DNA from 4 places in the Anoxybacillus sp. genome. Region 1 is predicted to be linked to each of the others. Evidence: predicted binding sites of a transcription regulator. Region 1 holds the regulator's gene; each other region holds the start of a gene.

Region 1 (6,077 bases):
TTCATGTTGTGTCACCTCGATCGCCACAGGAGGGACATCAAACACTTGACGGATATCGACTTTGAACGGTTTGACTTCACGCAAAGAAGCCCCACATCCTTGACACGTATGCACACGGTGGACGACACGATGATGTGGATGTTCCACTTGACGGAGCGTCGTTCCTTGATGTCCTTCTTGTCCGCCTGGCTTGTTGCCAGATGGCTTGCGAGAAGAATGGGTGTGAAAACGGTCAGAAGATGGGGGCAAATGGCTATTGGAGCTGTTTTTTTTCGTGCGTGCTTCCAGCTCTTGAACGCGATACTTGAGTTGTTCATTTTCTTTGCGTAGCTGTTTGTTTTCTTTCAACAGTTGCTCAATGACTTGTTGTTGGTGAGTAATGAGCTGCTTTTGTTGTTGGACTTTGCTGATTAAGCTCTCAACTGTAAATACAGCTTGTTGTACCGTCAACATGCGATTCACCTCCTTGTCTATCAATATTCACATCATAGACAGGAAAAGCAAAAAATATTCAGCTCACTTTATGATGTGGCTGAATAGTTACAGAATTTCATTAGAAATGCAATAAACAATAAATTCACCTAATATAATTTCATAATTCCTTATGTTCGTTTTTGTTGTGTTTTTGAATTTCCGATCTTCCAAAAAATCTTGATATGCAAATTTGAGCAACAAAAAAGAACTACCTCCTTTAAGGAAGTAGCCCTTACGATTGAATATATTTGTTTCTGCGACTAGTTCTCTTTTATATTACATCATGCCGCCCATGTCAGGCATGCCAGGTGTGTTTTTGTTTTCTTCTGGTTTATCAGCAACAACCGCTTCTGTTGTTAAGAACATAGCCGCAACAGATGCTGCGTTTTGAAGCGCAGAACGAGTAACTTTTGTTGGGTCAACAATACCCGCTTCGATCATGTCAACCCACTCGCCAGTTGCTGCGTTGAAGCCAACGCCAGGTTTTTCTGTTTTTAAGCGCTCTACGATGACAGAGCCTTCTAAACCAGCGTTTTGTGCGATTTGACGAACTGGCTCTTCGATCGCACGAAGAACGATTTTCACACCAGTTGCTTCGTCGCCTTCCGCTTCAATAGCCGCAACTTTGCTGTATACGTTCATTAACGCTGTACCACCGCCGGCAACGATACCTTCTTCAACTGCCGCACGTGTTGCGTTCAATGCGTCTTCAATGCGTAATTTGCGCTCTTTCAATTCAGTTTCTGTTGCAGCACCAACTTTGATTACCGCAACGCCACCAGCTAATTTCGCTAAGCGCTCTTGTAATTTTTCACGGTCAAATTCAGAAGTTGTTTCTTCTAATTGTGCACGAATTTGGTTGATGCGTGCTTGAATGTCTTCGGCACGACCAGCGCCATCAACGATTGTTGTATGTTCTTTTGTTACAACAACTTTCGCTGCACGACCAAGTGAAGCAATTGATGTTGATTTTAACTCGCGACCTAACTCTTCTGTGATAACTTCGCCACCTGTTAAGATCGCGATATCTTGAAGCATCGCTTTGCGACGATCACCGAAGCCAGGCGCTTTAACTGCAACAGCTGTGAATGTACCACGAAGTTTGTTTACAACTAATGTTGCAAGCGCTTCGCCTTCTACATCTTCAGCAATGATTAACAATGGCTTACCTTGTTGAACAACTTGCTCTAATACAGGAAGAAGTTCTTGAATACTTGAAACTTTTTTATCTGTAATTAAGATGTATGGATTTTCCAATACAGCTTCCATTTTATCAGAGTCTGTAATCATGTATGGAGATACATAACCACGGTCAAATTGCATACCTTCCACAACATCTAATTCTGTTGTGAAACCTTTAGACTCTTCTAATGTAATGACGCCGTCTTTACCAACGCGCTCCATCGCTTCTGCGATAAGTTGACCAACTTCTTCGTCAGCCGCAGAAATCGCTGCAACTTGAGCGATTGAGTCTTTGCCTTCAATTGGTTTAGAGATTGCTTTTAATTCTTCTACTGCAACAGCAACAGCTTTTTCAATACCTTTGCGAATACCCATTGGGTTCGCACCAGCTGTTACGTTTTTCAATCCTTCACGAATCATCGCTTGCGCTAATACAGTCGCTGTTGTTGTACCGTCACCAGCAACATCGTTTGTTTTGCTTGCTACTTCCGCAACAAGCTTCGCACCCATATTTTCAAACGGATCTTCTAATTCGATTTCTTTTGCGATTGTTACACCGTCATTTGTAATTAATGGAGAACCAAATTTTTTCTCTAATACAACGTTACGACCTTTTGGACCTAATGTTACTTTTACTGCATCAGCCAATTTATCTACACCGCGTAACATCGCACGACGAGCTTCTTCGCTGAATTTAATTTCTTTTGCCATACATCTTACCCCCTTGATGATAATTTTTGTTAAGTATTTTTGTATGCTTTATATGTTATCAGGCGAACGATTAACCAATCACAGCTAAAATGTCGCTTTCACGTAAGATTAAGTATTCTTTTCCATCATATTTCACTTCTGTACCCGCATATTTTGAGAAGATGATGCGGTCACCAACGCTTACTTCTGGAGCTACGCGCTCACCATTGTCAAGAACGCGACCTGAACCAACTGCAACAACTTTTCCTTCTTGTGGTTTTTCTTTCGCTGTGTCTGGTAAAACAATTCCGCTCGCTGTTTTTTCTTCAGTTTGAATTAATTCAATGACAATACGATCACCTAGTGGCTTCAACACGGCAAACGACCTCCTTAATTAGATTTTCGTTCCGTTATTAGCACTCATTCTTATTGAGTGCTAACACACTTATTATATTAATGAACTTTTTTCAATTTTGCAAGTAGGAAGTTAAAAATTTTTCATTAAATGATTCCCTCTTTCATTATGTCTTTCCTTTCGAAATTCATACAAAAAATATGATAAAATGAAAAAGTATTCAATTTGGAAAGCGGAGGACGATCATTCGCGCAGCTAAGAAAGCAGACGCTTAGAAAATGCTCGTCTAAAGCTAGACAATTTGCACGAGAAGGGGTTGAACATGTGAAAAAGCAATATTGGTATGTCATCATTACATACGTCGCTATGCAACTATCGAGTTTAGTCGGCGTTCCTTTACTTGCGCATAGCGGATTTATCAACGCATCAAATAAAGATATAGCTATATCGATCGCCTCGGGATACTGGGCTGTCATTAGTTTTTCCCTCGCGCTTCTCTTCGTTCTCTATTTTATGAGGGAAGACATGGCGTACTCGTATGACCGTCACCGCGCGTCAATGGGAACGTCAATCTTTTGGTCAATTGGGGGCTTTTTGCTCGCTCTTTTTGCTCAAGGCATCGCAGCAAATATTGAGATGCACGTATTTGGCGTCGAGATGGGGTCCGAAAATACGAGACGCATTGTTGAGATGGTGAAGCTAACACCAGCGCTTATGCTCGTCACTTCGATCGTCGGACCGATTTTAGAAGAAATCATTTTTCGAAAAATTATTTTTGGAACGCTGTATCAAAAATATAACTTTTTCTTATCAGCAACTGTCAGTTCCCTTTTATTTGCTGTCGTTCATTTAGAGTTTGAACATTTGCTTCTTTATGCAACGATGGGATTTGTATTTGCTTTCTTATATGTGAAAACAAAGCGTATTCTCGTCCCTATTGCAGCACATGTACTGATGAATACATTTGTCGTTGCTATTCAAACGTTATTTGCTGAAGAAATTGAAAAGATAATGAAAGAAGCAGAACAAATGCAATTCGTGATTTGGAGGCTGTTTTCATGAAGTCTGAGCCGTTGTTTTACTTTTTGATGGGCATTTTATTCACTTATTTTGCTGTTGATAGTGCTGACGATGGCATTTGGGACGTCACAACGATGCTATTTATTCTTATTGCTACATTAGATTTTGGCACCGCTATTCGTTCTTTATTGAAAAAAACCTCCCGCTCGTAAATGGGAGGTTTACTCATTTCCGTAATGTTTTAAAAAGTAAACAAGTGACTGCAATTCGACCGCTAAATCAATATGATGAACACGAATGTGTTCAGGTACATGCAGACGAGCAGGCGTGAAGTTTAAAATCCCTTTAATGCCTTTTTGGACAAGCCGATCGGTAATCGGTTGGGCAACTTGGGCTGGAACGGTTAAAATGGCTACCGTAATCCCACCTAGTTTTTCTTCCAATTCATCTAAATGATAAACAGGCACTCCTCCTACTTCCGTTCCTACTTTATCTGGATCTACATCGAATGCCATCACAATTTTCGTATTATTGTTTTTGCTAAAATTGTAATTTAAAAATGCCGTACCTAAATTACCAACACCGAACAACGCTACTTCTGTCGTTTCATCTTGATCCAACGTTTTTCTGAAAAACGACAGCAAATAATTTACATTATAACCGTATCCTTTTTTTCCAAGCGCACCAAAGTATGAAAAATCACGGCGAATCGTTGCTGAATCGACTTTTACGGCTTCACTTAACTCCGCTGAAGATACACGCTGCTTTCCTGATGCATGCAAGTTTTTCAAAAAACGATAATACAACGGTAGTCGCTTTGCGGTCGCCTGCGGAATTTTTGGTTGTTCATTATTCACGAGTCAATCCCCCACATTTCCTTTCACAAATAGTTAGCGCTTTCATTTTTCTCTCCTATACGTCTGAAAAGTTCTCCCCACTTTTAAACTATACACTATTTTTTTCATTCTGTCTTTCCTTTGTACCCTTTATTATTATTTTTGTCAAATTTGTTATTCGCACACTAGTGTTGCCGAACATCAAGAAAGTACGTTACACTATCAAAAGAAGATTGAGGTGAAAAATGATGATCATTTTACAAGTAAATCAACTATCCAAATCATATGGGGCGGAACAAGTTTTATCAGACATTAAGCTTGAAATACAAGAAAAAGACCGTATCGCGTTAGTTGGAAGAAATGGGGCGGGGAAATCTACACTATTAAAAATCATTGCTGGCCAGCTGTCGTACGACGCAGGTGAAATCATAAAGCCGAAACATGTGACAATCGGCTACTTAGATCAATATACAGGCTTGCAAGCACATCGTTCCATTTGGGAAGAGATGCTCGATGTTTTTGCACCGCTTCAACAGATGGAAAAACAACTACGCGAGCTAGAACAACAAATGAGCGTACACGACGCTGACTATGGACGTCTACTCGAACAATACGATCGGTTACAAACGGAATTTAAAGAAAAAGGCGGATATCAATATGAGGCAGATATTCGCTCTGTCCTCCACGGCCTTCGCTTTTCCCAGTATGATTATACGACAAAAGTATCGACATTAAGTGGTGGACAACGGACGAGACTAGCACTTGGGAAATTACTCCTTTCTAAACCGGATTTACTTATATTAGACGAACCGACAAACCACTTAGATATGGAAACGTTGCAATGGCTTGAACAATATTTAAAAAATTATAGCGGTGCCATTCTTATCGTCTCCCATGACCGCTACTTTCTTGACCAAATCGTAACACAAGTGTACGAATTGGCGCGCACAAAAATAAAAAAATATGTCGGCAACTATACAAGCTACTTACAACAACGCGCAGAACAGTTTGAACAACAAGTAAAACGATACGAAAAACAACAAGAAGAAATCGCAAAACTAAAAGATTTTATTCAACGAAATATCGCGCGTGCTTCAACAACAAAGCGCGCACAAAGTCGTAGAAAGCAATTAGAAAAAATAAATATAATTGAAAAACCACTCGGTGATGAGAAATCAGCATCGTTTCGTTTCGAGATCGAACGGCCAAGCGGAAACGACGTACTAGCAGCCACCGATATAGCGATTGGTTACGATCGCATTATTGCAAAAAATCTTTCATTCCGCGTCACTCGTGGTGATAGTATCGCATTAATTGGACCGAACGGCATCGGGAAATCGACTCTTTTAAAAACGATCATTAAACAACTCCCTGCAAAACAAGGAGAGCTCCGTTACGGAACAAACGTACAAATTGGCTATTATGATCAAGAACAAGCACAATTAACGTCGAATAAACGTGTCATTGATGAGTTATGGGATGAAGATCCATTAAAAACGGAAAAAGAAATTCGAACTATT
Region 2 (7,810 bases), on a different contig from region 1:
TTATTATATTCAAATAGGAACTGTCATAAATCTCACAAATTTGAACATCCATGGTGGACAAACTCCTTTGCATTCCTTGTGTGTCAAGGATTCATTCCACATCGATGCAAAAAAATCCTCCCGATTTTCGTCGGAAGGGTGCGAAATGTGAGTCAATATAGTGAAACAAGAAAAGAGATCTCGAAAAAGAGACCTCTTTCATTGTTGCTTCGGAACACGACGACGATAAACGACGTAACTGCGCCCTAAATAACGAAACGGCATACTAAATATGTGAACTAATCGTGTAAACGGCCAAACGATAAAAATACATAAAGCTGAGATGATATGAATTTTAAACCAAATCGGTACGCTTTCCATGTATGTTGGATCTGCACGAAACGTTAAAACGGTGCGAAACCAAGGGCTGATCGTTGTTCGATAGTCAAATCCGTCAGCATTCACATTCAATGATGTAGAAGCAAAACCGGTCAACATGACAATCGCTAATAAAATTAAAACGAACCAATCTGCTTTACTAGTTATCAAACGAATGCGCTTCACTGTTAAACGACGTTGAATAAGAATCGCTAAACCAACGATAGAAACAATCCCTGCTGGAAGCCCGAACGCGATCGCCATCGTATGGTACATATACTCGGAAACGCCTATCGCATCATAAAACGCTTTCGGAATAAGAATGCCCATCACATGACCGATGAAAACGAAAATGATCCCCCAATGAAACAAAATGCTTCCGAGCCGCAACGATCGTTTTTCAAGAAATTCGCTCGATTTTGTCGTCCATCCAAACTGATCGTGCTGATAGCGATAAATATGTCCGCCAATAAAAATCGTTAAAACGATGTAAGGGAAGTATCCCCAAAGAAATTGTTCGAGCAATTACGACACGCTCCCTTCTGCAAGTTTACGCACCCCTATCTCTTCAAGTGCCATGAGCAACACATCGAATAAAATGGCGTAATAACTTTCAGCTGCAATGAGCTGTTCACGAATGTGAGATATATGATTGAAATATTTTTGCATGAGCGGTTGAACATACACACGCTCTGCTTGTGATGCAAATTCAAGCATAAGCGGTAAGTAGTCCGGCAATTCTCGCTCCGTTATGTCAAAACCTGCTGATTTGTACAGTTGCTTCAATTGTAACAGTTCGATTCCACGTTCTCTTTGTTCGCCCGTGCTCATATATGTGACGTATAAATTTGTTTTTTTGCCAAAATCAAACGTATACACATACGTTTCAATCCACGTCATTTCATCCGTTTGTTTCACATAGTCAATAAATTTTTGTATGTTTTGAACGATTGGACGATGCGGAATATGTTGACTAAACGTTGCACAATCATCTAGTTGTTTCCGCCATTGCCGATCTGGGTACGATAACAAATACGAAACGATTTCAAACACCGTTTGTACGTGAACATAATCCATTTGAATCCTCTCCCTTTATGACGAAATGGTGCCGCATGGTCCCGGTCCACCCATAAACGATAATCCGCACGTACCTTGTTCTGCGTATAACTCAGCAACTTGTTCGCGGTGCGATGCTGGAATGACGAAACGGTCGTTGTATTTAGCAATCGCTAATAGACGGTACATTTCTTCAATATCTTCTCCGTTTAGCCCTAACGACTGAATCATTTGTTCATTCGGTTGTTTATTTGTTTGTAGCGCACGCATATATAAACGCATCGCTGCCATTTTTTTCAGCACTGTACGAATATGTGATTGATCACCAGCCGTTAATAAATGAGCTAAATACTCAATTGGAATGCGCATCTCATCAATGGCTGGGAAAATGTCGTATTCACTTGCCCTGCTTCCTTTTCCTTCAATCATATTTGTAATTGGGCTTAATGGCGGAATATACCATACCATTGGCAATGTCCGATATTCTGGATGTAACGGTAATGCGATTTTCCAATCAACGATCATTTTATAAATTGGTGATTTTTGTGCCGCCTCAATCCACGCTTGTGGAATTCCTTCTTCTTTCGCTTTCGCAATGACTTCCGGATCATGTGGATTTAAGAAAATAGATAGCTGCGCTTCATACAATTCTTTTTCGTCTGTTACGCTCGCTGCTTCTTTTACGCGATCTGCGTCATACAACATTACGCCAAGATAACGCACACGTCCTACGCACGTTTCAGAACAAATTGTTGGCAATCCAGCTTCTAATCGTGGGAAACATAATGTACATTTTTCCGCTTTGCTTGTTTGCCAGTTGAAATACACTTTTTTATATGGACAGCTTGATACGCAATATCGCCAAGCACGGCAAGCATTTTGATCTACGAGTACGATGCCGTCCTCCTCTCGTTTATACATCGCTCCAGATGGACAGCTTGATACGCATGGAGGATTAACACAATGCTCGCAAATGCGCGGTAAATACATCATAAATACTTGTTCAAATTCCGCTTGAATCGACTGCTCCATTTTCACTACGTTTGGATCTTCTAATGCTGTGACATGCGCACCAGCTAAGTCATCTTCCCAGTTCGGCCCCCATTTTAACTCCATAAACTCTCCAGTCAATGAAGATTTTGGACGTGCGACAGGCTGATGTTTCTTCTCAGGGCTATTTGTTAACGTTTCATAATCGTAATTCCACGGTTCATAATAATCGTCGATCGTTGGTAAGTTCGGATTGTAAAATAAATTGAGTAATCGATTTGCTTTTGAGCTCGCCTTTAGCTGTAGCTCCCCATTTTTCAACTCCCAACCGCCTTTATATTTCTCTTGATCTTCCCATTTTTTAGGATAACCGATGCCAGGTTTCGTTTCTACGTTGTTAAAATACATATATTCGGCACCTGGACGATTCGTCCAGGTGTTTTTGCATGTGACGCTGCACGTATGGCAGCCAATACATTTATCTAAGTTCATTACCATGCCAATTTGTGCTTTAATCTTCAAGCCAATCAACCTCCTTCAACTTGCGAATAATGACGTTCAAGTCGCGTTGGTTTCCAGTCGGACCGTAATAGTTAAATCCATAGCTTAATTGCGCGTATCCTCCGATCATATGCGTCGGTTTGACATGAATGCGTGTCGGACTATTATGCGTACCGCCGCGATTGTTCGTTAATTTTGATCCCGGTACGTTAATATGCCGATCTTGAGCATGATGCATAAATGCAATTCCTCTCGGAAGGCGGTGAGAAACGACTGCACGCGCAACAACGACACCGTTTCGGTTGAAACATTCAATCCAGTCGTTATCTTGAATGCCTGCTTCTTCCGCGTCTTCTTTACTTAACCAAATAGTTGGACCGCCGCGGAATAGCGTCAACATCGGTTGCGAATCAAAATACATACTATGAACAGACCATTTATTATGCGGCGTTAAATAATTGAGCGTAATCTCTTTTCCTTCGACATCTGGACGATTTTTTTGGAACGGTTTATGTTGCAAAATAGGCTTAAACGTTGCCATCGTTTCACCAAACTCTTGCATTAACTCATGATCAATATAAAATGATTGACGTCCTGTTAACGTCCGCCAAGGAATAAGTCGTTCCACGTTTGTCGTAAATGGCGAATAGCGACGTCCACCTTTTTCCGAACCGCTAAATGCAGGCGATGTAATGACTGTTTTCGGTTGCGCCGTAATTTGTTCAAATGTAAAACATTCTTCTTCTCGCTCTTCCGCTAAATCTTTTAATTGTAAATTCGTCTTTTTCTCAAGAGATTCCCATGCTTTTACCGCCACATGACCATTTGTCGTTGATGAAAGAGTTAAAATGGCTTCAGCTACTTTTTTTGCATCGCTTATATCTGGGCAACCGTTCGCAACAGTGGCGCCTCGAACTGTTCCTAACACTTGTTTTAATTTTTCATATTCTTCTTCTACCGACCATGTCATACCTTTTACACCAAAAGGTGCTTTGACAACATTTGGACCGAGCGCTGTCATTTTTTCAAATATTTTTGTGTAGTCCCGCTCAACAACGTGAATTTGCGGCATCGTTTTTCCTGGAATCGGCTCACATTCACCTTTACTCCAATCTTTAATTTTTCCAAACGGTTGTGCTAATTCTTGTGGAGTATCGTGAAGGATCGGTGTCGCCACAACTTCTTTAACTGGCATCATGCCTACTTCTTCCGCTACTTGTGATACGGCCTTTGCAAGCGATTTAAAAATTTCCCAATCTGAACGTGCTTCCCATGGTACGGCAATCGCAGGATTAAATGGATGAATAAACGGATGCATATCTGTACTGCTTAAATCATGCTTCTCATACCATGTTGCTGCAGGTAATACAACATCAGAATATAACGCCGTTCCAGCCATTCGGAAATCGAGGTTAATAAGCAAATCTAATTTTCCTTCAGGTGCTTCCTCACGCCACGTTATTTCTTGCGGACGAAGACTATCTTTGTCATCGTTCATTAATCCGTGCGATGTTCCGAGCAAATGTTTCAAAAAGTATTCATGTCCTTTTCCTGAACTTGAAATTAAGTTAGCACGCCAAACGATTAAGTTACGCGGGAAGTTTTTCTCGTTGTCCGGGTCTTCAATCGCAAAACGCAACTTCTTCTCTTTTAATTGGTTTGCTACGTATGTGCCAATGTCTTCAATTGTTTCCGCTCCTGATGCCAAAGCTTCGTTATACAAATCAATTCCGTTTCGCTCAAACGTTGGATATGAAGGGAGCCAACCTAAACGCGCCGCAAGGACGTTATAATCGGCATAATGTTGGTAACGCGCCTCTTTAACAAGCGGTGAGACGAGTTGCCCAACCGGCGTATCCTCATACCGCCATTGATCCGTTGCAAAATAATAAAATGATGTGCCGTTTTGCAGTTTTGGTGGAGCCTGCCAATCTCGTGCCATCGCAATCGTTTGCCAACCTTCTACCGGACGCAATTTTTCTTGACCAACATAATGCGCCCAACCACCCCCGTTTACTCCTTGTGCACCAACGAATAAAACGAGGTTTAAGACGGCACGATAAATCGTATCTGAGTTAAACCAATGGTTAATCCCTGCGCCAACGATAATCATTGAGCGACCTTTTGTATCGATTGCATTTTGAGCGAACTCGCGCGCAATTTGAATAACGAGATCGCGCTTCACACCTGTGATGTTTTCTTGCCATGCTGGCGTAAACGGAATAAGGTCATCGTATGTTTTCGCTACTTCACCACCGATCCCACGATCAACCCCATAGTTAGCAAGCACTAAATCATATACGGTCGTGACGTATAATTCTTCATGCTCCGTTTGTACGCGTTTTACAGGCACAGCACGTTTTAAAATTTTGTTTCCATCATGAGAAAAATACGGAATTTGTATAGTTACAACCTCGTCTTCTATGCCTAACATCGTCAGTCGCGGCTCGATCGCTTCCTCTGTTTCTTCGTCTACCATGTTTAAGTTCCATTTTCCTTTGTTTTCCCAGCGTGAACCAATTGTTCCATTCGGAATCGCAAAATCATTTGTTCGTTCATTCCAAAGCGCTGGTTTCCATTCCCCATTTGTCGTGTTCCGTCCAATATCAGACGCGTGTAGGAAACGATCAGCAACAAATTGCCCATCTTCTTTCTTTTTCAACGTAACTAAAAATGGAAAATCTGTGTATGTTTTTGCATAGTTTGTAAAGTATTGTACTTGTCTATCTACATAAAACTCTTTTAAAATAACATGCCCCATCGCCATCGCTAAAGCGCCGTCTGTCCCTTGTTTAACGCTCAACCATTCATCCGCTAGCTTCGTCGATTCAGCAAAGTCTGGACTAATCGAGACGACTTTTGTTCCTTTGTATCGAACTTCTGCTAAAAAGTGAGCGTCTGGAGTACGCGTCATTGGAACGTTTGATCCCCATGTCATAATGTAACCAGCGTTATACCAGTCGCTACTTTCTGGAACGTCCGTTTGATCTCCCCAAATTTGTGGTGAAGCTGGTGGCAAGTCAGCGTACCAATCATAAAAGCTTAAAATCGGTCCACCCATCAATGACATAAAGCGTGCACCTGCTGCATGGCTAACCATCGACATTGCGGGAATTGGAGAAAAACCAACGTTTCGATCTGGACCATATTTCATGACTGTATAAAGTAAAGAGGTGGCAACAAGTTTTAATACTTCATCCCACTCCGCACGAACAAATCCACCTTTTCCACGCGCCTGCTTATAACGCTTTGCTTTCTCCGGGTTTTCAACGATGCTTTTCCAAGCATCAATCGGATTTTTATGTTGCTGCAATGCTTCACGCCACATATTTAACAACACGCCACGAACGTACGGGTACTTCACGCGAAGCGGGCTATAAATATACCAAGAAAAACTTGCCCCACGCGGACAGCCCCGCGGTTCAAAATCGGGCATATCCGGTCCTGTTGTTGGATAGTCGAGTTTTTGACCTTCCCATGTGACGATACCGTCTTTCACATAAATATGCCAACTACATGAACCTGTACAGTTTACGCCATGTGTTGAGCGTACGACCTTGTCATGTTGCCATCTTCTACGATATATTTGCTCCCAATCGCGATCTTGATATGTGACTTCACTATGCGCATCTGCATGACGTTCAATCGGTTTCACGTAGTTCAATCGTTTGAACAACGGTGACTTCTTTTTCACATCGCTCACTCCTCTTCGTATGAAATCCTTCTATCTCCACTATAAACGGGAACATCACAAATAAATGTGAGGTACCTCACATGTTTTTTAATTGTCACAAATATGTCGAAATATTAGAAAAGCGCCCCCATCCCATTAAGTGAAGATGGGAAAAACTGAAAAAGACTAATCCGTCATGGATTAGCCTTCGATCTCATTTATTCTTTTTGCTAATTGTTCTTTTTCTTCGACTGATAATAACTTTTCAGCCATTGGAAAAAGCACTTGTTCTTCTTTCGTAAAGTGATCGGTTAAAATCATATAGGCGTTGATTACGTAAGAAGCTAGTTGCTTTGCTTCTTTTTCGCAAATCGTTTCAGTTTTTTGTAAAAATGTCGCAATATTTCTTTTCGCTTCTTGATGTTCGTACTCCATGACTGCAATCGGACCGAATTGTTTTCCAATGTAGCGTTCCATCATCGGAAATAATATATCTTCTTCCCGACGTGAATGCGGATCAAGTTGTTGTAAAAATTGCTGTACATGTTCGCGCAAACGAATAAGCGCTTGAACAACATCTTGTTCTTTACCATCGTAAATGCTTTTTGCTTCAACAAAAAGAGCATACTTTTGTTCGTTTAATGGGACGTGCTCTTCTTTTAATCGTTGCAATGGCGGACATAATGAAATCGGCTCACTTCCAATGAGACTGCAAGGTGAAAACTCCATCGTCATCCCTCTTTTCTTCGCATGCTTAATGGTTACACAATCATTGTATAAAAAAGATGTATGTTTTCGTGTGATGCACGTCACACGTATAATGAAAAAAATGAATGTTTATTGACTATTCAATGTTGCAATATGAAGCTGGACATCCTTCACAGTTAATCTGCTTTTTTAAATAGTCTAAGCTATGAATAATAATTTTTCTTCCTTTGAAGGAAATGATTCCTTTACTTTTTAACGTATTTAATTCCCGATTGACGCTCTCACGCGATGTCGAACTAAAATTCGCTAAATCTTGGTGTGTAACTGGAACGTCTAATAAAATGCCTTCTTTTGTCTGAATGCCGTAACTATTTGCCATACGGATGAGCGTCGAATATAATGCCCCTTTTTTTCCATATAAAACAAGATCACGGAATTTTGTATGTTGCTTACGAAAGTGATCGGTCATCATTTTCAAAAACTCGACAGCAAACTCTGGATTAGCGAGCAGTTCTTTTTCAATAT
Region 3 (8,531 bases), on a different contig from region 1:
GGAAAGTTGTCGTAGCTGGCTCGTCCGCATTGCTTCCGTTAACGCAACAAGCAGCGAAAGAATTTAAAAAAGCGAATCCGAAAGTATCAATCTCTGTTTCAGGTACAGCATCTATCGTTGGTCCGCAATCCGTCTCTAAAGGATCGGCAACAATCGGGGCTTGTGACTGGGACGCGACAAAGCCAGTACCTGGATTTAACGCATTTAACGGCTTGAAAGCTTATCCGATCGCGGTCATTCCTTTTGCAACGATCGTTCATAAAAGCAACCCAGTGAAAAACTTAACGACAAAACAACTGCAAGATATTTTCGCTGGTAAAATTACAAACTGGAAAGAAGTTGGCGGAAAAGATGAGCCGATTATCGTCATCAACCGCGTACACGGATCTGGAACACGCGTTAACTATCAAATGAAAGCTTTAAAAGGTTCAGCATTTATGACAAAAGGGGAAAACTACAAAGAAGTTCAGTCAAACGGTAACATGATTCAAGCGGTTGCTACAACTCCGAATGCGATCGGTTACACAGACCTTGCTTACATTAAAGGAGATATTAAAGCGGTAGCGTACAACGGTATCGAGCCAACGGTTCAAAACGTAACGAGCGGAAAATACCCTGTTTGGGGATACGGATACTTATTAACAAAAGGGGAAGCTACCGGAGCGAACAAAGCATTTATCCAATATATTCAAAGTAAAAAGTTCCAACAAGGCTCGTTAAAAAAATTAAAATTTATTCCAATTACAGCGATGAAAAAATGATGATTTAGCCTCCTTTTATGAGGGGGCTTCTTTTATATAGATCCGAAGGAGGCAACTGACATGGCACTGCCTGCATCAGAAGTTCGTGCGCAACACGAACAACAAAAGCAAAAACACTGGTCGATGAAATATATGAAAAATAGGCTCTTTCGCTACGTTTGTTTATTTAGCGCATTATTTCTCGGCATCGCTCTGTTTTCAATCGTCATTTTCATTAGTCAAACCGGGTTTCTCGTATTTAAAGACGTATCGTGGAAAGAGTTCTTTTTCTCTGCTACATGGGAACCGTATGAAGAAAAATATGGGGCTGCCGTATTTATTGCCGGCACGCTATATTTAACTTTTTTAACACTGCTCATTTCTACTCCTATTGCGTTAGCTGTTGCTATTTTTATTGCGGAAATCGCACCAAATTGGCTAAAAAATGTGATGCGTCCTATGCTCGACTTGCTCGTTGGTATTCCATCTATCGTGTACGGTTACTTAGGTTTAACTATTTTATTGCCTTTCATTCGCGAAAAAACCGGGGCGCTCGTAGGAGACGGATTTTTAGCTGCTGCCCTTGTGTTAACGTTAATGATTTTGCCAACGATTACTCGTATTTCTGACGATGCCATTTGTGCCGTTCCGAACTATTTACGTGAAGCTGGTTATGCCCTCGGGAGCACAAAGTTACAAGTCATTTCTCGCATCGTCCTTCCTGCCGCTCGCTCAGGCATTTTAACAGCGATCATCTTAGGCATGACGCGAGCAATCGGAGAAACGATGGCTGTCGTTATGGTCATTGGCAATACGGCGCAATTCGGTTGGGACTTAATCACTCCAACATCTGTTTTAACAAGTAATATCGTCATGCAAATTATTAACGTACAATTCCATTCTACATGGAACTACGCCCTTTACATGATGGCATTTTTGTTATTGTTTATTTCGCTCGTTTTGATCGTTATTATTCGCAAACTTCGTCCAAAAGGAGAGTAACAAATGAAAGATTCGCTGTTTCATCACCATCGTAAAACGATCACAAGCGCTATGTATACGAATCGCTTGTTTCATATTTTTGTTACCATCGTTACCGCAACGACGTTTCTGTTCATTATCGCACTACTATATGCAATTTTAGGAAAAGGTTTACCAAAACTATCGATGGACTTCTTGTTTAAATTACCTGATGAATTAGAAGCTGGCGGCGGAATCGGTCCATTTTTATTCAACTCTTTTTACGTCCTTATTTTATCTTTACTCTTATCTTTACCTATTGGCATCGGGGCTGGTATTTTTCTAGCAGAATATGCACCGAACAATCGTTTTACGGAATTCGTGCGCACATGTATTGAAGGGTTAGCGTCCGTTCCTTCCATCGTTTTCGGTTTGTTCGGATACGTCCTGTTTGTTGAATATGTCGGGATCGGCTTAACGATTATCGGTGCTGCGATCACACTTGCGTTATTAAACTTACCTGTACTCGCCCGCGTTACCGAAGAAGCTATTCAAGCGGTACCGAAAGACATTCGCGAAGCATCGCTCGCCCTCGGAGCGACGAAATCACAGACGGTGTTGAAAGTTGTACTGCCCGCTGCATTAAACGGTATTTTGACCGGCATTAGCCTCGTCGCGTGTCGCGCGTTTGGGGAATCTGCTATCATTATTTTAGCAGGCGGAACATCAACATCCGGATTTATGTGGGATTTTAACTTATTATCGCAAGGTGGAACGCTTCCTGTTCATTTATGGTATGTACAATCGGAAGCGCTCGTCCCAGACGCAAAAGAAATTGCGGAGAAATCAGCAGCCATTCTCGTTCTTATCGTTCTTATCATCAGCTTTACAGTTCGTCTGCCAATATGGATACAAACGCTCGTAACAAAATTAAAAACAACCCCTCGCCAAAGTTAAGCGAGGGGTCTTATTTTAGTGCGCCGCATGACCAGATGTTAACACCCAAATGGAGCCTGCGACAATGACGATCGCCACAAACGCTGCATATGCCATGTTAATGACGTTCGTTTTTCCGTCTTCACCTTCCGTTACGTGCATAAACATAAATAGTTGAAGTCCCGCCTGAATAACCGCGAGTGAGCCAATGATCCACATCACAATTGTATAAGATACGTTCATTTTCAACGCAACAAATACGGCGACAAACGTTAAAACTAGCGAAAACAAAAATCCAACAACATGACTAACGGGATATTTACTTTTATGTTCCATTTACGCCACCATCCCTTTTAAATAGACGAACGTAAAAATAAAGATCCAAACGACATCAAGGAAATGCCAATATAAGCTAATAATAAACATTTTTCTCGCCGTAACTGGCGTCAACCCCCGTTGGAGCAATTGAATGATAAGCATAATCGCCCAAATAATCCCGAATGTAACGTGCGCCCCATGCGTGCCAAGCAAAACGAAGAAGCTTGATAAAAACGCGCTCGTTTGCATCGTTGCTCCTTCATGCACGTAATGAATAAACTCACGAATTTCCATAAATAAAAATCCTGCCCCTAATAAAAGGGTAATGACAAACCAAGTAAGCATCTTTTTCATATCGCGTTGGCGCATGAAAAAGACAGCTAAGCCACATGTAAAACTACTTGTCAACAACAACAACGTTTCGATCAGCACATCGTTTAGTTTAAAAATATCGCTCGGCGTCGGGCCACCGGCATAGCGGTGACCTAACACACCATATACAGCAAACAACGTCGCAAATAATACAATTTCTGCGCCAAGGAAAATCCAAAATCCTAAAATGTTGAGACGGTTTTGTTCCGTCTGATATTCGAGCGGAAGCGAATGATTGACGTTAGCCGACATGGTTTTCCGTCCCCCCTTCTACATTTCTCCACGTGCGCTCTGTTTGTTTAATTTCATCGACGCTTACATAATACCCGTCGTCATAGTCAAAGGAACGAACAATAAGCCCAACAACAATGCCAATCGCTGCTACAGCGGCGGCAATGTGCGCCTCAAAAACGAGGAAGAAACCTACCACTCCGAATACGACGGCCATATAAAATGGGAGTCCTGAGTTGCTCGGCATATGAATTTTCTTTATGTCGCTTTCTTTTAGTGCGAGCGTTTCACCGCGCTTTTTCATATGCCAAAACGCGTCTAACTGTTTCACCTCTGGGACGACCGCAAAGTTATAAAACTGCACTGGTGATGCTGTCATCCACTCGAGCGTACGCGCATCCCACGGATCATGGGAAACATTTCGTTTCGCATAACGGAAGCTCCAATAAATGTTATAACAAAATACCGCAAAACCGATCGCTAAAATGATTGAACCGATCGCAGAAACGAGGAACAGCGGCGCAAAGCCTGACTCGGCTGAGTACGTATAAGCACGACGGACGGCTCCTTTTAAACCAAGGAAAAACATTGGCATAAACGTTACGTTAAATCCGATCGTGAACAACCAAAAATGATATTTTCCAAGCTTTTCATTTAACATAAAACCGAACATTTTCGGCCACCAATAATACAACCCTGCAAATACAGCAAACACGACGCCTGGAATTAACACGTAATGGAAGTGAGCCACTAAAAATAACGTATTATGATATTGATAGTCGGCCGCCGCCATCGCCAGCATGACCCCTGTCACTCCACCGATGACGAAATTTGGTACGAAAGCAAGCGCCCATAACATCGCCGTTGTAAATTGAATGCGGCCTTTTCGCATCGTAAACAACCAGTTGAAAATTTTCACCCCCGTTGGAACTGCAATTAACATCGTTGTAATAGAGAAAAACGAGTTTACCGCAGGGCCAGCATCCATCGTGTAAAAATGGTGTACCCATACGATCATACTTAAAAACGCAATACCAACGATGGAAATAACCATCGACGTATATCCATATAACGTTTTACGTGAAAACGTCGCAATGACTTCTGAGAAAATTCCAAACGCAGGCAAAATGACGATATACACTTCAGGATGTCCCCAAAGCCAGAACAAGTTTGCCCAAAGCATGTCGCTACCGCCGGAAGAAAGTGTAAAGAAATGCGTGCCGTATAAACGGTCAAACGTCATTAATGCTAAAGCGACTGTGAAAATTGGAAAAGCCGCTACGATAATGATCGACGTAATCAATGTCGTCCACGTAAACATCGGCATTTTCATTAATGTCATGCCCGGCGCACGCATTTTTAAAATTGTAACAATAAAGTTAATCCCCGTCATTAACGTACCAAGACCTGCAATTTGTAAGGCGATAGCATAGTAGTTATTTCCGATTCCCGGACTAAATTCCTTCCCTGCAAGCGGGAAATATGATGTCCATCCTGCATCCGGCGAACCGCCGACAACGAACGAAATGTTGAACAGCATCGCGCCGCTGAAAAACAACCAAAAGCTAAGCGCGTTTAACTGCGGAAAGGCAACATCGCGCGCCCCAATTTGCAGCGGGATGACAACGTTCATTAAACCGATCAAAAACGGCATCGCCATAAATAAAATCATAATGACGCCATGGGTTGTAAAAATTTCATTGTAATGTTGGGCATCCAAAAAGCCCATTTCTGGGCGCGCCGTTTGCGCCTTCATTAACAATCCATCTATACCACCGCGGAAAAACATGAGTACACCTGATACAATGTACATAATCCCAATTTTTTTATGATCTACTGTCGTTAGCCATTCACGCCATAGCCAACCCCATTTTTTAAAGTACGTCAAGCCAACAACAATCGCCACAACTGTCAATACAATTGCAATTTGTGAACCGACAAGAAGCGGGTCTCCCCCAACGAATATTTCATTCCACTTAATGCCCACGATGTTCACCTCCGCTATTACGCTCTAAAGCTTGTTGTTCATCTTCGTTACAAATAGTCGATGAACTTCTATGTTGATCATCTTCATAAAAAATTTTCCCTTGATATCCATGCCCACGATACAACTCTGGGTGTGTGTATGTCTTGGAGTGTGGATCGGCATGATCGACCCATTGTAAGTGTGTATCAACAAACGTTAATCGTCCTAAATGTGTCGGCCGTAACAACTCTTCATATTTTTCTTTTGTTAATGTCGGTGCCGTTTGTTTCACTTCTTGCACCCATTTCTCAAACTCTTTTGGCGTTTGTGCTAACACTTCAAATTGCATATGCGCATACCCTCGTCCGTTAAAGTTTGTATTTCTTCCTTCGTACGAACCAGGACGTTCCGCAACAACGTACAATTCCGTCTCCATTTTGTTCATCGTATATTTTTGTCCCGCTAACGCAGGCACCCAAAATGACTGCATAGTCGATGCGGAAGTCATTTTAAATAGCACAAGGCGACCTGCTGGAATATTGACGTAGTTTACTGTTTCGATATTTTGCTCAGGGTAGCTAAAAATCCATTTCCAATCCGCTGATGTTACGTGAATAACGAGCGGCTCTTGATCTTCATACCCTTTCGGTGGCTTTTCTAAATCATATAACGTTCTCACAGTCGGAATCGTCAACGCAATAACGATAAGAATCGGAATAACTGTCCATACAATTTCAAGCACCACATTCCCATGCTCCTCAGGAGGCTCCTCCCCTTGACGCTCAGGTCGATCTCGATATTTCCACACGATATAAGCAAACAAGGCAAATACAACGACAACAACGAGAAGCATCCACCAAATCGACCAATGAATGAGCTCCATAATGCTGCGGGCAGCTGGCCCTTGTGGCTGAAAAACAACCATCTCACAGCCCCCAAGAAGCGGAAGCAGTCCCGCAATTAAGAAGACAAATAAACGCTTCACCTTTCTTCACCTCAACAAAATTGTGATTCATTGAACAAGGAAGTCAATACAAAACGAGCGACATTTATTAACTTTGTCGTATTAACACTGTTGAAATGATTTTAACATGTATTGTCAAAATAATTGTGACGAAAAAAGTAAGGAAGAAACTGCATCAAAGGGAAAACAAAAAGCAAATGTATTGACAAAAATAAAAAAACTTTTCTCAACCCGAAAAAACGAGCGAGAAAAGCATTATTTTTTATATAATACATGGAAACGGAAAGAAAAATAGGTTGTTCGTTTAATACTTTGTCACATTTTCGTTAAATTTTTTTCGAAATTTGTTCAAAAATGATCTTTCAACTCCGTGAACTACCCATTCCTCATACCTTTCAAACCAAAGTGTTTAAGTCGGGATAACATTTCCCTTCTAAGAATACATACATTTTCTCCTACAATGCGTTATTCCTTCAAAACTTATTTTCTTCTTACAAGATCAATCACAATACTTAGAAGCAAATCCGATGATAAGTTAAGTACCATGTAGTAGTAATAAAGTACATAAAATTACAATACTTAATACCAATAATATGCTACGTTTTTATAATCACATCAAAGATCAAAAGAAGGGCTAGAACAGAACTCCTTCACACGTCGCTACATCCCACATCCTTAATCTTTCGAGTTCTTGACTTATTTGCTGACTGTCCGATTCGAGCACCTCTTTAACGTTGGAACCAAACCATTCAAGCGATGCGTCGATATCTTTCGGAAACGTGATCAACTCAGACAAGATGCGCCCATAGTTAATGACTCCTTCAAAAAGAGGAACCATTCCTTTTCTTGTACCTGTTGGCGCATATACGTTAGCTGGTTCAAAAACGGGCAATCGGTCTTTTGACGCCACATTTTTCAGATGAAAATGAGCGATAACTGGGCGAAGCTTCCAAATGGCTTCGATCGGATCAGCCCCCGATTCCCATACATGTAGAACGTCGAAGTTAATTTTGAGTGCGGGATGGTTTACTTCCTCGATTAGTCGAATCGTTGACGGAACGTTGTCTGCTAATGTGTGCGGATGTGTTTCAACGAGCAACTCGATCCCGCGCTCGTGAACATATTGAGCAAGCATGCGGATGCTCGCTGCGATTTCTCGGCGCTCCTGTTCGTCCGTATGCATGCTTCCTTTTTGTCCTGCGAAAATGCGAAGCTTTTTTGTGTTAAATCGTTGGCAAAGCTTCGTTAAGACCTGAATCGTTTCTTCAAGTTCGCAACGAGCCGCTTGTAACGGAATATAGCTACTAATCATGCTGATCCTTAGCCCAAAAGATTGAAAAAAATCAAAATCAAAAGAAGGATCGGCCGCTAAGTATTCTGCATGAATCCCCCAAAGTTCTATCCCTTTAAAGCGGTTCTCTTTTCCCCACTTTGCTAAATCGAAAATCGAACATAAATGGTGACGAAAAGATATTGTGCAAAACGATACATTCATGAACCGAATCCCCCTTCAGCGAAGCACGAAACTCGATCGCGCCATGCTTGAAAATATTCAAAAAGGCCTCGCTTAATTTTGAACTCTCTCTCGTCTTGTTCGTCCAACTTTCGGAAAATAAAACTCAATAAACTTAAGTCTTTCGTCATAGCCAGTTTCATCGCCCTATATTGAATCGTTGTGTATCCTTTTACAAGCAACTCGATTTCATCGCACCACGCTTCAAATTCTTCTGTGCTTCTGGCAAGTTGCTCGGAAAAGTACGCAAAAGCGTGTTCATAGGCATATTTTCTTATTGCTAATACCGGTAACTGTTTTAAGCCAACTGTCAATTCAGATAGACGCTCTTTTTCATTCCCTATCGCATAAGCTTCGACAATTTTTCTGACCGCAGCTGTCATCGGATTTTCATGAAGTTTCAAGCATGTATTGAAATATGCTTGAATCGTTTCGTTTGACGGGGGAATAATGCCTTTTGCATCAAAATAATATCCCCCTCCGACAGACAGCTCTCTCACAGCAGCCAAAATACGTTCTTTAGGCAATATT
Region 4 (8,531 bases), on a different contig from region 1:
TTTTTATTTAGAACATAGTTTATTATGTCAAATATTTTTATAAAAAAAGAAGAAGGCTTCCCCTCTTCTTTATTTAAAGACAATCGTCTTATTTTCGTGAATGATAACACGATCTTCTAAGTGCCACTTTAACGCACGAACTAGTACCGTTTTCTCGATAATACGCCCTACCCGTTTTAAATCTTCTATATGATGCTTATGATCGACCCGTTCAACATCTTGTTCAATAATAGGCCCTTCGTCTAAATCATCTGTTACATAATGAGAAGTCGCACCAATGAGTTTCACTCCACGGCGATAAGCTTGTTCATACGGGCGCGCCCCAATAAATGCCGGTAAAAATGAATGGTGAATATTAATAATTCGTGCTGGGAACATGGAAACGAAACGCGGTGATAAAATTTGCATATAACGAGCGAGCACAATGACATCAACATCATATTGTTTTAACAACTCAATTTGTTTCGCTTCTGCCTCTTGTTTTGTTTCTTTTGTCACAGGAACGTAATAGTATGGAATACCAAATGATTCAACCGTCTCTCTCATTTGTTCATGGTTACTAATGACAAGGGCGAAATCCGCAAGTAGTTCACCTGCTTGCCACTCCCATAGCAATTCTAATAAACAATGTTCTTCTTTTGAAACAAATATAGCTACCTTTTTTATATGCGTATGTAAGCTGAATTTCCAGTCCATTGCAAAACGTTGTGCAATCGTTGCGAATTTCTTCTCTATCTCTTCTTTTCTTTCACGTATGTTTGGCGCATCAAACTCAATTCGTAAAAAAAACGTGCCGCCTTCAGGATCTGTTGAATATTGGTTCGACTCCACTATGTTAGCCCCTTGTTCATGTAAAAACGTTGTAACTGCTGCAACAATTCCTGGTTGGTCGGGACATGATATAAGTAAACGGGCACGATGCTTATACTTATCTACAAAATCACGAACATGTTTCTGCTGAAAATACATCACAAATCTCCCCTTTGAACGAAAGAAATGATAAATAATAGCATTCATTATAACAAATAGTCGAGAACATGTCTCGACTATTTTCTTACTTATTCAATATTCTCCGCAATCCAAATGATCCTTTCCATTTAGGTGCAGGGAGCTTTACTGTCGAAGAAAGATACGTATATAAAGCTCCCATGAATAAAGAACCGCCGACAATATTCCCAATTGTCACAGGGACAATGTTATGAACAACACCCGCCACATCAATGGCGGACGGATGTGGTACAGCTAAGGCGAGTGAAAAAATAACAAAATTCGCAATAGAGTGCTCATATCCTGACGCAAAAAAGACGAAAACAATTAAAATCATAGCAAACATTTTTGCTACGTCTTCTTTCATTTGCATCGGAATGAAGATGGCCAAACAAACGAGCCAGTTACACAAAATTCCCTTTACAAATAATTGTATTGTTGTCGCATGCATCTTTTTCAACGCCATGGCAAATAACAAATGATCCATCGGGATATCATGAAAAATACCTGACTGTGCGATTAAAAAAGCGAAGAAAATAGCTCCAAGTAAATTACCGCTATAACACGCCACCCAGTTACGAACCGTATCTCCAACGGTTGTTTCTCTTTGAAGCGTACTAATAGTAAAATACATCGTATTTCCTGTAAATAGCTCTGCTCCACCGTACATAATGAGCACAAGCGCTATGCCGAAAAAAATTCCGCTTACTATATACGTTGCGGGCGAATGTGTCTCATAAAAATATTGACCGACACGCAAACAAAGAATAAGAGCAAAACCAATGTACACACTTGCGAGAGCAGCACGAATCATATATTGGACGGGTGAATTTTGTAAAATCGTTCTCTTCTTTAATGCTAGCTCCTTACATACTTGTAAAGCTTCCATTGTCTCTCCACTTCTCTTTCTGTTTTGTGATGTTTTTCACACTTTATCCTACTCCGATCACTCATGTTTTTCAATGTATTTGTGTAAATGTTAAAATAAATGTCAACACTTTCTTTTTTGAAAGCGTTTGTTTTTCAAATGACTATTGCAATTTTTGTATATGTTGTTCTCATCCTTTGCAAATAGATGCAGAAATATATTAATATAAGAAGGATGCAAAATACATGGTTAGAGGAGGAAGCTATGAACTACATCAAAGAAGAAAACGGTCAATTATGGTTAACAGAAGATGAACGTGAAAATTTAAAAATTAGTTATCGCATTAAAGAAGTCATTTACTCCGAACGGTCGCCATTTCAACATGTGATGATTTTGGACTCGTACGACTTCGGAAGAATGCTCGTGCTTGATGGTGTTGTACAAACAACTTCTATTGATGGTCACATTTATAATGAAATGATTTCACATGTTCCTCTTTCTCTTCATCCGTCGCCAAAAAAAGTGTTAATTATTGGTGGGGGCGATTGCGGTGCAGCTCGTGAAGTGGCGAAATATGAAGAGGTAGAAGAAATACATCTTGTTGAAATTGATGAATTAGTCGTTCAAGCATGTAAAAAACATTTACCTGAAGTATCTGGAAACCTTTCGGATCCGCGCGTGCAATATATATATAAAGATGGGGTACAGTTTGTTAAAGATCACATAAATACGTATGATGTCATTATTATTGATTCGTCCGATCCGATCGGTCCAGCCCAAGTATTATTTGAATACAATTTTTATAAAAGTGTATACGAAGCGTTAAAACAAGACGGAATAATGGTTTGTCAAAGTCAGTCCCCAATTTTTCATATGGACGTATTGAAACAAACATATACAAACATTCGTCGTCTATTCCCACACGCACACGTATACACAGCTACCGTCCCAACATATCCAGGTGGGCTATGGAGTTTCACTCTCGGAGCAAAACAACCGATTTCATTTGGGCGACTTAACGCCTTTGAAAAACAAACGAAATACGCAAATAGTGATGTATTAAATCAATGTTTTCGTCTCCCACAATTTATGAAAGAACATCTACAATCGTAGTCGGAGGGATTCCGGCTACGATTGTTGACAAAGATATTGGTTTTATATTATGATACAAATCGTAATGATTACTATTTTATGTTGTAGAGGAGGGAAAAAAACTATGCGCGTGAAAGTTGTGTTACAATGTACTGAGACTGGGGATCGAAATTACATAACAACAAAAAATAAACGAAACAATCCTGAACGACTTGAACTAAAAAAATATTGTCCACGTTTAAAACGCCATACGTTACATCGTGAAACGAAATAATCCGTGGCATTATGCCACGGATTATTTTTAATACAAGTGAACGCGTCTTGCAAAATCAACAAAACGAAATTTGTCGAGACGATGGCGCGATTCCGTATATTGAAACAAACTCGCATCGTCTAAATAAACGTAATTTCGCACGACAACAACGTGCGTATATTGTTTTAAATGTAAGTACATACGATCCTCTTCCGTACACTCTTCAACGAAAAATTCTTTTTTTGCAAAACTAATTTTTAATTGCAACTCCTTTTCAAGATATTCATAAATGGAACGCTCACATATATCTTTAGATAAAAACGGAACAACCTTTTTATTAAAAAAGTCTTTATCTAAAATAATACGTTCACCTTCAATCTCCCGCACGCGCACCACTTTCCAAATGTCTTCCCTTGCTGTAACGTGAAGATGTTTTTTTAACGCTTCATCAGGTTTAATGATCTCAAGCTGCTCGACAATTGTTCGTGATGGCTTTCCAAGCTTTTGTGCTAACTCCTTGAAACTAATAAGTCCAGAAATCGGGAAATCAAATTTTCTGACGTCCAACACAATGGAACCTTTTCCTTTAATTTTCTGAATATACCCATGTTCCGACAGTAAATTAAGCGCTTTTCGAATCGTTTCCCGCGACGTTTCGTATTGTTCAACGAGCTGATTTTCAGAAGGAATTTTCGTCCCCGGTTTAAATATTCCTTTTTCAATTTTTGATAACAAGTCATTGTAAATAGATAAATACTTATTTTCACTCATTGTTTATCACCGAAAAATATTTTACCATTATTTTTTCAAGTAATAAACAATGGATTCATACGGACGTAACGTGATTTTTTTGAAGTCGCTTGGTGAGTCTTCATAGTTTGACAATAAAACTTGACTTGTATATTCGTTTATATCGATATGTTTTGGCCATTCAAATAGCGTTTCTCGTCCGTAAAAATTATTAATCACAACAAGCTTTTCATTTTTTCCGTTGCGAATATATGCAAAAATCGAAGGATGGTCTTCTAAAATGAGCTCATAATCGCCCGTTGTAATAATGTCGTACTGTTTACGTAATTGAATAAGCTTTTGATAATGATAAAAAACCGATGTCGGATCTTGTAACGCCCTTTGAACATTAATTTGTTGATAGTTGCGCGCCACGGAAATCCACGGTGTTCCTGTTGTAAAGCCTGCGTGCTTCTCATCGCTCCATTGCATCGGCGTTCGGGAATTGTCACGAGATTTCCGTTGTAAAATATGCAATATATCTTGTTCACTTTTTCCTTGTTCTTTTAATATTCGGTACATGTTTAACGATTCGACATCGCGATAATCATCGATCCGTTCAAATTTCGGATCAGTCATTCCAATTTCTTCGCCTTGATAAATATAAGGCGTCCCTTGCATCATATGAATTGTTGTTGCCAACATTTTTGCGGATTCTTTATGGTATCGTTCGTCGTCACCGTAACGGGAAACGATGCGCGGTTGGTCATGATTGCACCAAAATAACGCGTTCCATCCTCCACCTTTATGCATTTCTACTTGCCACTCTGATAAGATCTTCTTTAGTTGTAAAAAGTCGAAATCAGCAACCGCCCACTTCTCCCCATTTGGATAGTCAACTTTTAAATGATGAAAATGAAATGTCATATTTAGTTCATGACGGTCAGGATTTGTATATAAAATACAATGATCAATTGTCGTCGACGACATTTCTCCTACCGTCATTATATCGTACTTCGAAAATACTTCTCGATTCATTTCTTGCAAAAATTCATGAATACGAGAACCATCTGTATAGTATTTTCTTCCGTCCCCAGGCAGAATAGCCCCATCGTCATCTAAAAAACGTTGATCTTTTGAAATTAAATTAATCACGTCCAAACGAAAGCCATCTACTCCTTTTTTTAGCCAAAAATGCATCATGTCATATACACGTTGACGTACTTCTTCGTTTTCCCAGTTTAAATCTGCTTGTGTAACATCGAACAAATGCAAATAATATTGCCCTGTTTGTTCATCATACTCCCAAGCAAATCCACCGAATTTTGATTGCCAATTGTTTGGCTCATCTCGCCAAATATAAAAATGACGATACGGATTGTCTTTAGATGATCGCGCTTGTTGGAACCATTCGTGATCAGTTGACGTATGATTAACGACAATATCCATAACAACTTTTATATTTCGTTTATGTGCTTCTTCAATGAGTTGCTCAAAATCTTCCATCGTTCCGTATGGTGCATAAATCCGATAATAGTCGCTTATGTCATATCCGTTGTCACGCTGTGGCGATTCGTAAATCGGGGTGAGCCAAATGGCATCGACCCCGAGTGTCTGCAAATAATCTAACTTTTCAATTACCCCTTGCAAATCGCCAATTCCGTCGCCATTCGTATCTTTAAAACTTTTCGGATAAATTTGATATACAACAGCTGTCTTCCACCATGGATGCATATTACTTACCGCCTTTCGTTTTTGCCAAGATGTATGTCAACGTAAATGGAACGATAAGAACGATCGCCATACCAATGAAAAATGGTGCCCATTTGTCAGGGAAAATGGATAAAAACCCAGGCAGTCCCCCGACACCAATCGAAGATGCTTGCACTTTATTCATCGTAATAAAAATTCCCGCAATGGCAGAACCAATAAGGGCAGAAATAAATGGATAACGGAATCGCAAGTTAACACCAAACATCGCTGGCTCTGTAATACCTAAATAAGCAGATACGGAAGATGTAAACGATAGTCCTTTTAGTTTTTCATCTTTTGTTGCGAACATCATAGCCAGTGCTGCTGAACCTTGTGCAATGTTCGATAGTGCGAGCATCGGCCATAAAAATGTTCCACCCGTGCTACCGATGAGTTGCAAGTCTACTGCTAAGAACGTATGGTGCATTCCTGTAACAACGAGAACTGCATATAATCCTCCATATACGAGCCCACCTAATGCCGCAAAACGATCAAACAAAGCGACAAGGCCATCCGTCAAAGCATTTGCGATTCCAAAAGTCACAGGGCCAATTGCGATAAAAGAAATAAATCCGGTCACGAGTAATGCGATGGGAGCAACAAGCAACAATTGGAATGCTTCAGGAATGCGTTTTTTCAAAAATATTTCTAACTTTGCCAATACATATGATGAAATTAAAATAGGCAACACTTGACCTTGATAACCGATTTTTTGAATATCAAAACCGAATAAATTCCAATACGGCACAGTTCCTTCTTGAACAGCTGAAGCATACGCCCAAGCATTTAATAAAGCTGGATGAACAAGCATCAGTCCGAGTACAATTCCGAGCAATTCACTTCCACCAAATTTTTTGACAGCTGACCAACCGATTAATCCCGGTAAGAAGACGAACGCTGTGTTGGCAATTAAGTTAATCATATCCGCAAAATCTCGCCACTGTTTATGGACATCAACAATTGATTTTTCGTCATAAAAAATTCCTGGTCCCGTTAAAATGTTGTTAATCCCCATGAGTAAACCTGCTGTCACGATGGCAGGTAAAATCGGAATGAAAATGTCTGCTAACGTTTTAATGGCACGTTGTAACGGGTTCAACTTTCTTTCTGCAGCATCTTTAATCTCTTGTTTCGTCGCTCGACCAATGCCGATCATTTCAATCATTTCATTGTACACTTTTTCCACTAATCCTTGGCCGATGACAACTTGGAACTGACCATTTACGGAAAACGAGCCTTTCACGATATCAATGTTTTCTAGTGCCTCTTTATCTACTTTTCCTTCGTCTTTTAGCGCAAAACGAAGACGAGTGACACAATGTGTGGCAGCAATAATGTTTTCTTTTCCACCGACTGCTTGAACAATTTTTTCAACAGATTGTCGCATCATTTCTTCCTCCTTAGTTGAAGCGTTTACATTGATTTTTATAAGACTTGTATATACAAGTTTGTTTGTTTATATTCTAACTTGTATATACAAGTTAGTCAACCGCTTTCAAAAAAATTTCATAGAAAAAAGATGCCCATGCGGACATCTTTCCTCTATCATTTGCTTTCTTTTCTCTTTGCACACATCGCTGCATGCCTTTTAATTTCGCCAATTAACAGCATTTCTTCTTGCTTAGAAATCTCCAACGAAAGACCGTACTGAAATTCATTCACATACGTTTTCTTCCAGATTACGACACCACGCACGTTCATCGGCTGATCAACGATCGTAAACTGCAACTCCACCTCAATTTCACCTTTTGCGGAGTCGATCGGTAAATTTAAGCTCGTCTCCATTCGAATGCCACGTGGGCTAATATCGTGAATTTCGGCCGCTCCTTTATCCGTTTCTACTTGTCGTTCCCCAATACGCGTAATGCGAAATTTGCACGGAATTGGTTGACCAAATTGATATCGAAAAGGTTCTTGACGTTTAAATCTCATCATGCATCCCCCATATGAAAAACTGTACCTTCTTCAATATAGTTGAAATGACAAATGAATTCAAGGGAATTATGACCATTTCGCCCACGTATCTGTAACATAACCAACTTCATCACAATCGAGAACGTACGTCACATTACCATACCGATCGCTTAACCGAAGTTCATCGACATTGACTTCTTCTATGATTCCTTTCTCCGTTTTTAAAACAACATGTCCGTGTGAGAGGAAATGACAACTTACTAATCGATGTGGATTCGTCTTCACTTCTTTAACGAGCAGCTGCCCACGTTTTGCGCGTGCGGATTGCTCAATTTCCGTTCGCGCTATTTTTTTTATTGCCCCTCGTTTTGTCACAAGAACAAGATTTTCATCTGTTGCCTGTTGACCAAACACGACGTAATCGCCTTCTTTTAGATGAATTCCTTTGACCCCTGCTGCCCGGACACCAACTTCTCCGACTTCTTCTTCTTGGAATAGCAATCCATACCCATAATGTGTGACGAGGAATATATGTCCACATCCATCCGTTCGATACACGCGCACAACTTCGTCATCCTCTTTGAGTCGCACAGCTACGAGTGGTTTAGAATAACGCTGTGCCTTATAGTGAACGAGGCTTGTTTTTTTCACAAATCCTTGTTTTGTAATAAATAATAAATATCCGTTTGAAAAATCTTCAATTGGAATGGCGCTAACGATCTGTTCATCACGATCAAGTGGAATGATATGAGAAATATGCTGTCCGAGATCTTTCCAACGAATATCCGGGAGTTCGTAGACAGGACAATATAAGTAATTTCCTTTATTCGTAAACAATAGTAACGTATGCGTAGTGTTCATCTCAAACATTCCGAGCAACCTGTCGCCCTCTTTCATCCCCACATCTTGCCCATTTGAAGCGCTATAAGATCGGAA

Evidence for each region. Region 1 encodes Rex, which represses fermentation and respiration genes when NADH is low (regulators of the CRP and FNR family bind a similar motif). Its sites were predicted from a motif close to TTGTGAAATATTTCACAA; they were not measured.
Region 2: the regulator Rex is predicted to act here: its motif matches at 6,663-6,680, upstream of V7Z64_RS09720 (nitrate reductase subunit alpha).
Region 3: the regulator Rex is predicted to act here: its motif matches at 6,529-6,546, upstream of qoxA (cytochrome aa3 quinol oxidase subunit II).
Region 4: the regulator Rex is predicted to act here: its motif matches at 1,901-1,918, upstream of V7Z64_RS01450 (formate/nitrite transporter family protein).

The regions. Positions count from the first base shown of each region.
Region 1 covers NZ_DAITON010000119.1:41-6,117, forward strand. The annotation lists partial or broken gene V7Z64_RS10670 (IS66 family transposase zinc-finger binding domain-containing protein) at 1-453, opposite strand, end outside; gene groL (chaperonin GroEL) at 751-2,367, opposite strand; gene groES (co-chaperone GroES) at 2,438-2,722, opposite strand; gene V7Z64_RS10685 (CPBP family intramembrane glutamic endopeptidase) at 3,026-3,763, shown strand; gene V7Z64_RS10690 (YdiK family protein) at 3,760-3,933, shown strand; gene V7Z64_RS10695 (redox-sensing transcriptional repressor Rex) at 3,943-4,578, opposite strand; gene V7Z64_RS10700 (ABC-F family ATP-binding cassette domain-containing protein) at 4,806-6,077, shown strand, end outside.
Region 2 covers NZ_DAITON010000096.1:824-8,633, forward strand. The annotation lists partial or broken gene V7Z64_RS09700 (IS1634 family transposase) at 1-52, opposite strand, end outside; gene narI (respiratory nitrate reductase subunit gamma) at 199-882, opposite strand; gene narJ (nitrate reductase molybdenum cofactor assembly chaperone) at 883-1,434, opposite strand; gene narH (nitrate reductase subunit beta) at 1,450-2,925, opposite strand; gene V7Z64_RS09720 (nitrate reductase subunit alpha) at 2,915-6,598, opposite strand; gene V7Z64_RS09725 (hemerythrin domain-containing protein) at 6,779-7,306, opposite strand; gene V7Z64_RS09730 (Crp/Fnr family transcriptional regulator) at 7,422-7,810, opposite strand, start outside.
Region 3 covers NZ_DAITON010000036.1:896-9,426, reverse strand. The annotation lists gene V7Z64_RS05600 (phosphate ABC transporter substrate-binding protein) at 1-761, shown strand, start outside; gene pstC (phosphate ABC transporter permease subunit PstC) at 822-1,742, shown strand; gene pstA (phosphate ABC transporter permease PstA) at 1,746-2,657, shown strand; gene qoxD (cytochrome aa3 quinol oxidase subunit IV) at 2,673-2,972, opposite strand; gene qoxC (cytochrome aa3 quinol oxidase subunit III) at 2,973-3,578, opposite strand; gene qoxB (cytochrome aa3 quinol oxidase subunit I) at 3,568-5,544, opposite strand; gene qoxA (cytochrome aa3 quinol oxidase subunit II) at 5,534-6,508, opposite strand; gene V7Z64_RS05565 (sugar phosphate isomerase/epimerase family protein) at 7,122-7,982, opposite strand; gene V7Z64_RS05560 (DUF6005 family protein) at 7,979-8,531, opposite strand, start outside.
Region 4 covers NZ_DAITON010000006.1:16,610-25,140, forward strand. The annotation lists gene purU (formyltetrahydrofolate deformylase) at 70-972, opposite strand; gene V7Z64_RS01450 (formate/nitrite transporter family protein) at 1,055-1,876, opposite strand; gene speE (polyamine aminopropyltransferase) at 2,120-2,968, shown strand; gene rpmG (50S ribosomal protein L33) at 3,072-3,221, shown strand; gene treR (trehalose operon repressor) at 3,249-3,971, opposite strand; gene treC (alpha,alpha-phosphotrehalase) at 3,999-5,663, opposite strand; gene treP (PTS system trehalose-specific EIIBC component) at 5,665-7,068, opposite strand; gene V7Z64_RS01480 (PilZ domain-containing protein) at 7,227-7,613, opposite strand; gene parC (DNA topoisomerase IV subunit A) at 7,683-8,531, opposite strand, start outside.